2 regions of the Hymenobacter sediminicola genome follow, and region 1 is predicted to be linked to the other one. Evidence: riboswitches for the same ligand, from Rfam matches in the RefSeq annotation. Region 1 holds a riboswitch; the other holds the start of a gene.

What was found. Region 1 has a riboswitch for cobalamin ahead of H4317_RS09295 (acyl-CoA thioesterase). Riboswitches for the same ligand answer to the same signal wherever they lie in the genome.
Region 2: linked by a shared signal. The riboswitch ahead of H4317_RS03285 (TonB-dependent receptor plug domain-containing protein) and the one ahead of H4317_RS09295 (acyl-CoA thioesterase) in region 1 are both predicted to bind cobalamin.

Annotation. Positions count from the first base shown of each region.
Region 1 is NZ_CP060202.1:2,198,833-2,203,248, reverse strand. Features, by position in the region: gene H4317_RS09300 (MFS transporter) at 93-1,418, opposite strand; cobalamin riboswitch at 1,515-1,708, shown strand; gene H4317_RS09295 (acyl-CoA thioesterase) at 1,879-2,271, shown strand; gene H4317_RS09290 (hypothetical protein) at 2,460-2,738, shown strand; gene H4317_RS09285 (patatin-like phospholipase family protein) at 3,000-4,416, shown strand, end outside.
Region 2 is NZ_CP060202.1:779,303-783,718, reverse strand. Features, by position in the region: gene H4317_RS03295 (THUMP-like domain-containing protein) at 1-831, shown strand, start outside; gene H4317_RS03290 (DNA-3-methyladenine glycosylase) at 895-1,500, opposite strand; cobalamin riboswitch at 1,609-1,831, shown strand; gene H4317_RS03285 (TonB-dependent receptor plug domain-containing protein) at 2,031-3,968, shown strand; gene H4317_RS03280 (YncE family protein) at 3,999-4,416, shown strand, end outside.

The DNA.
Region 1 (4,416 bases):
ACAGATTCCGCTACACTAGCGCCAGATCCTTATACGCAACCTCTAACCGGACAGTAACTCTACACCGCCCTTCCAGCTATTGTGCGCTGACCCTACTGCTCCTCGTTGTTCATCCGGGACGTGTCGCGCGTGTCGGCCATGCGCAGATACACTACCAGCGAAATGGCCGCGCAGGCCGTCACGTACCAATAAAACCAGCTTTCCACGCCTTTGCTCTTGGCCAGCAGGGCCACATACTCGGCCGAGCCGCCGAAAATAGCTACCGTAAGCGCATACGGCAACCCTACGCCTAACGCTCGTATTTCCGTCGGAAACAGCTCGGCTTTCACCACGGCATTGATGGACGTGTATCCGCTCACAATCACCAGAGCTACTACCAGCAGTCCAAATGCCACGCCCGGGCTACCGGCCTGCCCCAGCCACGTCATCAGGGGCACGGTGCCCATCGTGGCCCCGATGCCGAAAAACAGCAGCACCGGCCGCCGCCCTACCCTATCCGACAGTGCCCCCAGCAGCGGCTGTAGCAGCATGGCCACGCCCAACGCCCCAAACGAGACGAGCGTTGCCTGGTCTTTGCTGAAGCCAGCAGTGTTCACCAGAAACTTCTGCGTGTAGGTCGTGAAGGTGTAGAACACCACGGTACCGCCCAGCGTGAGGCCTACCACCGTGAGTACCTCCCGCGGGTAGCGCAGCAGCACGGTGAGCTTGCTGGGCTGAGCCGACTGCGGCATAGTGGCTTCAGCAGCAGTCTGGCGCGTGAAGGCATCGGTTTCTTCCATGGTCCGGCGCAGGTACAGGGCCACCAGGGCTGCGCCCGCCCCGATTGCGAAAGGTACGCGCCAGCCCCACGCCTGCAATTCAGCTGGGGTCAGGAGCTGCTGCAGCCCAATCTGCACAAGTAGCGCCAGCAGCTGACCGGCAATCAGGGTTACGTACTGAAAGCTGGAGAAAAAGCCTCGGTTGCGCTGGTCGGCCATTTCGCTCAGGTAGGTGGCTGAGGTGCCGTATTCGCCGCCCACGCTCAAGCCCTGTAGCAGCCGTGCCAGCACCAGCAGCACTGGCGCCGCCACCCCAATCTGGCGGTAGGTGGGCGTAACGGCAATCAGCAGGGAGCCGCCGCACATGAGCAGCACCGAGGCCAGCAGTGCTGCTTTACGGCCGGCTCGGTCGGCATAGAGGCCCATAAGCCAGCCACCGAGCGGCCGCATCAGAAACCCCACCGCAAAAATGGCCGCCGAATTGAGCAACTGTGCGGTCTGATTGCCTTCAGGAAAGAACGACGGCGCGAAATACAGCGCGAAAGCCGAGTACACGTACCAGTCGTACCACTCGACCAGGTTGCCGACGGAGCCGCTGAAAATGGAACGGATACGGGATGCCATGCTGCGGCCGGCGGGCGCGGAAGTAGTCGTCTGCATGGCGGCAAAGTAACACCTGGCCGCTTCAGAACCGGCCATGAGCCCGGCGCATTTGGTTTAGTGGGTTACCTTCGCGGCCGTATTCTTTGTTTGATTTCCAGTCAGACGGCGGAAGGTTGCTGGGTACTACCGGCATGAAAAGGGAACCGGGTGCGAATCCCGGACAGACGCGCTACTGTAAGTCCCGCGCAGTTTTCACCAAATACAATTCCATTGGCAGGCCCTAGCCCGCTGAGAAGGACGGTGAAAATGGGACAAGTCAGGAGACCTGCTTTCCGCTGCATTGATGAGGCTGCCTTCGCGAAAAAGGGTCTTGTCGGGTACTGACGCGCCCTTGGGGCCGGGTTTGCACGAGCAGGTCGGGGCCGGCGCGTGTGCGGTAGCCGGTGGGCATTTTTCAGGGGAGGCAGGTTCCGGATTTCGGGCAAGGGAGTTTCTTTTCCTCTTTTCCCTCTATTCTATGCCTTCTCTCGAAGCCAAAATTGCCGCTGCCGAAACGCGCATCTTCAAAGCCGTTTTCCCCAATACCACCAACCACTACGACACGCTGTTCGGGGGCACCACCCTGCACATGATGGACGAGGTGGCTTTCATCACGGCTACCCGCTTCAGCCGCCTCAAGATGGTCACGGTGTCCTCCGACAAGGTAGATTTCACGCATCCCATTCCCGGCGGCACGCTCGTCGAGCTGATCGGCAACGTCGTCCGCGTGGGCAATACCAGCCTGCAGGTGCGCGTGGAGCTGTTTGTGGAGCAGATGTATTCCGAGGAGCGCATTAAAGCCGTATCGGGCCTGTTCACCTTCGTCGCCATCGACCAAGACAAACGGCCCGTGCGCATCATGCCTGTATAATTTTTTGGCATCCTCAATGGCTAAAGCCAATACAACAGTGGTTTAGGCAGGCTGTATCGTTCCGCTCTGGTTTTCGTATACCCGAGCTGAACTTTACAGTACTGGTTTTCAGTTCAGGGGCCACCTGTCACCTGTCTTCTTCTCTGTAGTATATGGATCAGCAGCAGAATAACCTTATCAGCGCGCGTTTGGAACAATCATTTAAAGAGGCCGACCAGGCCCGGGAAGAACTGACGGAGTCAGTCTCAAATTCCATTGCTGCAAACTGCGACCTGCTGCACCACGGCCTCGTGAGTGCCAAAGGACTGGAGGCTACCACTGAAATGTACCGGCACATGCTGGCCGAGTTGCTGCGCCACAGCTCTGGCGAAGTACGCGCCCAGGTGCTTACCTCCTTCAATCAGTCGATGGAGAAGTTCTGGCCCCGCAAGACCAACCACGACGGGCAGGCCCGCCCCTTGGATTAACCAACCTAGTTCTCCTATACAAGCCCGCTGCAGCCTCTAATGGTTGTAGCGGGCTTGTTTTTGTAGTCGGCTACTTGAGGGAAATGGATACGTAGGTAGAACCAGTAGCAGGCTGATGCTAGGGCAGCACCACGACTTCTGTTCTCCAGAAGCCGACTATGCCCCGTCAAAGCTCAGCCGTAAGGAAAGGGGCGTACTTTTTTACAATAGATATCTTCCCCCAATATTGCTTGGCAGTTCCGCTATTGTTTACCTCCCGCTATGATTTCGCCACAGCCGCTGGCCGGCAGTTCCAATGATTCTGTTTTTGACCGTATTGCACTGAGCCTGTCCGGCGGCGGCTTTCGGGCTTCGGCCTACAGCCTGGGCACTCTGAAAGCCCTATACCAGCTGGGGCTGCTGGAGCAGGTGCACATGCTCTCCACCGCTTCCGGCGGCACTATCACAGGGGCCTATTATGCCATGCGCCGCAAGTCCGGCCATACCTTCCCCGACATCTACCACGACTTCTACAAGATACTGAACCAGGACGCTATACTGCCTCAGGCACTGGCCCGGTGGGAAGCCGGCATGCGGGCTGGTGGCCCCCAGTACAAGCTCATTCAGGCTTTTGCGGAGACCTACAGCCAGCAGCTATATGGTGAAGCGCGACTGGGCATGTTCTGGGAGCCCGACGCGTCGGCGCAGGCTCCTTTCCATTTGCAAAGCCTCATCTTCGGTGCCACGGAAATGTATTCGGGCCTGGCATTCCGCTTCCAGCATAGCGCCTATCTACCAGCCCCTAAAGGCAAAACCCGCGAAACCTATGCCATCGACAACGGCAACGTGAGCCTTCCCGCCGAACACGCCCGCAAGCTGCGCCTCGGAGATGTAGTGGCTGCTTCCTCATGTTTTCCCGGCGGGTTTGAGCCGCTGGTGCTGCCGGATGACTTCTTTCCCGGCAACCCACCCGCTCAGCTGCTGACCAAGGGCGGCCGGCGCACTTCCGACCGGGTGGCGCTACTTGATGGCGGAATTTATGACAACCAGGGAATCGACAGCCTGCTGGTAGCCAATGAGCGCAACCGCCGCCACTTAGAGCAGGTGCAGCTCAGCCACTCGGCCCGGCAGGCGGCACTGCTGCAGCCAACCACGCTGTTTCTGGTGGCCGATGTCGGGGGCGCTGATAAGAATATCTACCAACCACCGCCGCCACTACCCCACGCTGCCTGGGCCCCTAAGCTGTGGCATATACTGCTGCTGCTGGTAGTGCTGGTGGCTGGGTTGGGACTAGGTGCCTGGCAGCTACATGAGGCTGGCACTTCCCCGTTTTTCAGTGGCGTGCTGGCGGGCCTGGGAACGGTGGGCGCCCTCGGGCTGCTGGTAGCGGGCTGGGGAATTGGCAAGCTCCGCCGGATGCTGCACAGCCAGAGCCCGAACCTCCCGGACTGGGTATTGCCGCGGCTGGCCCGCTTATCCGTGCCGCAGCTCAGGCAGCTGCTGGCCCTGCGGCTCGGCAGCACCCTCAAGCTCCTGACCTCGGTATTTATGCGCCGGGTACGCAGCCAGAACTACGAGCAGCTGTATCGGCAGCCCGGCGGGAACAAGCCGGCTTATCAGATTGTGAGCAGCATCATCGGCGCCATTGCCAACGACTTCGAGCTTCAGACGGACAGGATAAGCAAGAAGCAAAAGAAGG
Region 2 (4,416 bases), 1.4 Mb from region 1:
GCTTTAGCGGAAGTGGTTCGCTTTAACCTGACCCACTTGGGTGTCCGGAATGTGCAGTACCATGCCGTAGACGCGGTGAACTTCTTGCGCAGTACGCCCGATACCTTCGACTGGATTTACCTCGACCCAGCCCGACGCGACACGGCAGCACGCAAGATTTTTCGGCTACAGGACTGTGAGCCGGATGTACTGCGCCTGATGCCGCTGCTGCTGCACAAGGGCCGTCGGGTATTGCTCAAAACCTCCCCCATGCTCGATATAGAGCAGGCCATCTTGGAGTTGCGGCAGGTGCGGCGGCTTTGGGTGGTAGCCGTGGACAATGAGTGCAAGGAAGTACTGTATGAGCTGGGCCCTGAGCCAGCCGTAGACCCGGAGCGCTACACTGTGAACCTGCGCCGCGACGGTACGCAGCAGGAATTCCGAATGAACCGGGCCCGTGAAGCCCGCGCTATACCGCGCTACGCCGAGCCGCAGCAGTACCTCTACGAGCCCAATGTGGCGGTGCTGAAGGCGGGCGGTTTTCGCAGTGTCGGAACGGCGTTTGAGCTGCTGAAGCTGCACCAGCACAGCCACCTCTACACGTCCGACGTACTGCGCACAGACTTCCCGGGGCGCATATTCCGCATTCGAGCCGTGGAAAAGTATGATGGTGTGGCACTCAAAGCGCACTTAGGTACTGATGGCCGTGCCCACGTGACGACCCGCAACTTCCCGGATACTGTAGCGGAGTTTCGGCACCGCACAGGCATTCGTGAGGGAGGTGAAATCTATCTTTTTGCCACCACCAATCTGGAGGGCAAGCTGATGGTGCTGGTGTGCGAGAAGCTGTAAAGCAGCGAGCCGGCAGGAGGCGCTGTACCTTATCTGAGTAGCCGACTTCCTGATCTACAACCTCTATTTCGCCGGGCTCACCCACTTACTACCTGCCAGCCGAAACCGCCAAGGCAGCGCCGCATCACTACCGGCATAGTCGATGCCAACCCGCGGACTGGCCACAATTTGATCAGAGGGCACTACTTCCTGATCGTCTTCCAGCCAGATAGTGCCGCCGGTAAGGTCGGTGCCGTAGTGCTTGGTGCTAATGCCCAGCGCTTGGGTCAGCAGGCCGGGACCGGCCGTGAGGTTACGCTGCACGCCCGGCAACCCGCGCCGCAACAGCATTTCCGGGATTCCCTCTAGTGGTTCCAGCCCCCGAATTAGGACGGCATCGGCTTTGCCAGCTTCGTTGGTGATGATATTGAACAGGGCATAGCGGCCATAAATGAGGTACACGTAGGCTATGCCGCCGGGCTCATACATCACCTTGGTGCGGGCAGTATAGCGCCCCAAGTGCGAGTGGCAGGCCAAATCGTTAACGTGAGCATATGCTTCCGTCTCCACAATACGGCCACCAGTCAGCACGCCATCAATTCTTGTGTACAGGTGCTTGCCTACTAGGTCCTGTGCTATCTGTACAGGGTCGGGGCGCTGGTAAAACTCGAGAGGCAGGATTTTGGTCAAAGCAAAAACGGGAATAAAGAAGGCAGAATACAACAACGGCAGTACGGTAGGAAGTCAGTACTGGCCATTACGCGCATCAGCTTTTTGATTTCTCCCAATTTATTGCCTTACCTTCGCGGCTGTAGAGGTGGCCGGACCCCAATTGCGGGGCGAGGCTGAAAAGGGAATCCGGTTCAATTCCGGAGCTGTCCCCGCAACTGTACGCTTCATGAGTTGGTACGCCTCAGCTGCCACTGTTTCGAAGAAAGCTTGCACTTGGTGCGGGCCCGAGAAATGGGAAGGCGGCGTACCCGAAGCAAGCCAGGAGACCTGCCTTTGCAATTCCTATGTTCAGCGCCTTCGGTGGAAGGGCGGAGAATGAATGCAGTGGCCGCTCTAGTAGCAGCCTGATTTTCTGTTTTCGGCCTCGGCTTTGGGGTGGCGTTCCGGCTTTGGAATTCCTTGCCTGAAGTTTTGAACTGAATTTTCCTGGTTCGGAAATTTTGGTTCGAGTGTTTGCGTCCTGTATCTGGCATCACTGCCTGGCTTGGTTGTGCCAGCCTTACCGAAGCGCGCTGCTGCTGGCAGGCCTTCTGCTGTTTGCCGGTGTAGCCTTCGCGCAGCCAACTTCCTCCCCTCTTACCGATTCTGTCCAGCGCCTGCCAGCAGTGCGGGTACAGGGCGTGCGCCCCAGCCGGTTTGCAGTGGGCAGCCGCGTCACAGCGGTACTGGATTCCGGCGCCGTATTGCCGACCGGCAGCACGCTGGCAGAAGCATTGGCTTCCCGAACGCCGCTGTATCTGAAAGAATACGGGCCAGGACAGCTGGCTTCTATTTCTATTCGGGGCACGGCGGCGCAACATACAGCGGTGCTCTGGAACGGCTTCAATGTGATGCTGCCTACACTTGGGCAAACGGACTTTTCACTATTACCCCTGAGCGCAAATACTCGCGCCGAAGTGCAGCACGGCCCGGCCGGTGCTACGTATGGCACGGGCGCAGTGGGTGGCACGGTGCTGTTGTCATCGGGGGTCGTATGGGGCGCAGGGTTGCGAGGCACGGTCCAGGCCGATGCTGGCAGCTACGGCTTGCAAGCGGGTAGTGTGGAAGGCAGCTTCAGCAACCAGCGCATTGCCGTGCGCACCGCGGCCTCGTACCGCACTGCTGACAATGATTTCCCCTACTCTACCCGCGAAATAACCGGCCTAGTGCGCCGCCGCCAGGAAAACGCAGCTTTGCGCCAATGGAGCCTCGCGCAGGATATTGTGCTGCGGGTAGGCCAACGTGGCGAAGTGCAGGCCTCGGCGTGGCTCACGGATGCCGACCGCCAGATTCAGCCATCTATCGGCTCGGCCAATACACACGCCCAGCAATGGGACCAGAGTCGGCGGCTACTCGCCGGCTACCGGCACGTGGCTAGCCGCCATGAGACAGGTGTGAAAGTAGCGTGGTTTGAAGACGTGCTCAACTTCCGTAACGACGCTACGAGCAGCAACTCTACGGTGCACACCACCCAGGCTCAGGCCGACCACACCGTGAATTTTGGCACCCGAGCCAGCCTGCGGGCCGGGGTAGAAGCGCAGCATTTTGCTGTGGAGCCGCAATTGTACCGCCGCGAAGTAACCGAAAACCGCTTTGCTGGCTATGCCTTATTTCGCTACGACCCGCGCCCTGGTTTACGTATCTCGGCCAACCTGCGCCAAGCCGTATTACCGGGCCGCACAGTCCCACTTACGCCTACACTAGGCACCGAATGGCAGGTGTGGCAGACCACCCGGCAGCAGCTTACTCTCAAAGCCAGCACCTCGCGCAGCTACCGTGCCCCTACCCTAAATGAGCGGTTCTGGCCCCAGGGCGGCGACCCAAACCTTCTTCCGGAAAGTGGCTACGGTTACGAACTGGGCCTCCAGCACAGCTACGCAACAACCCCGCAGCTAGCCCTGACCTCGGAGCTGACGACTTACCGCCAGCTAGTAGACAACTGGGTAGAATGGACCTCGGACCCGCGCACCGGCTACACCACCCCTCGTAACCTACGCCAGGTACGCGCGCAGGGCATAGAAGCCAGTTCGCAGGTCAAGTGGCAGTTGGGGCGCTACCGCCTCAGTACCCGGGCGAGCTATGCCCTGACGCAGTCGGAGAAAACCAAGGGCGACGCGGCCGACCAGCTGGCTCCTGGCAAGCAACTGGCCTATGTGCCGCTGCACAGCGCGGCTCTCACTACCGACCAGAACTGGCGCAACTGGCAGCTTTCTTCCACGTTGCGCTACACCGGTTCACGCTCCATTTACTCGGGCAATGGCCAGCAACTGCCGGCTTATCTGCTGCTGAACGCCACCATGGGTTACACCCTAAAGCTCAGTTCCTCTTTGGGCCTGCTGATAGCAGCTCAAGGCTTCAACCTTACGAACCGCAACTATCAAGTGTATGAAGCGCGGGCCATGCCTCCACGCTGGGGCAGCCTGAGCCTACGCCTGATGTGGCGCTAACCCAGTTTTCTCATTCCAACTTTCTTTTCTATGCTGCCAGTGTATCGCACTTTTCCGTTGTTCAGCCGCCTGTTCCTCGCCGGCTTTGGCGCCCTTGCCCTCGCCAGCTGCGACTCCGACGACGAAACCTCCCCTATCTATAACCTCAGCAAAGACGGTAGCAACGTATTTGTACTGAACGAAGGCCAGTATGGCACGCCCAACGGCGAGGTCAGCCTGTTCAGTAAAACGTCCCGCTCGGTCATCGACAACAGCACCTTCCGCACCGTGAACCAGCGCGACTTGGGCGACGTGGTACAGTCGATGCTGGTGGTGGACGAGCAGGGGTACGTGGTGGTCAACAACAGCAAAAAGGTAGAAGTCATTAATCTGCGCACGTTTGCGGCGGTTGCCACCGTAACCGGACTAGAACAGCCGCGTTATGCCATAGCCGCTGCCGCGGGCAAAG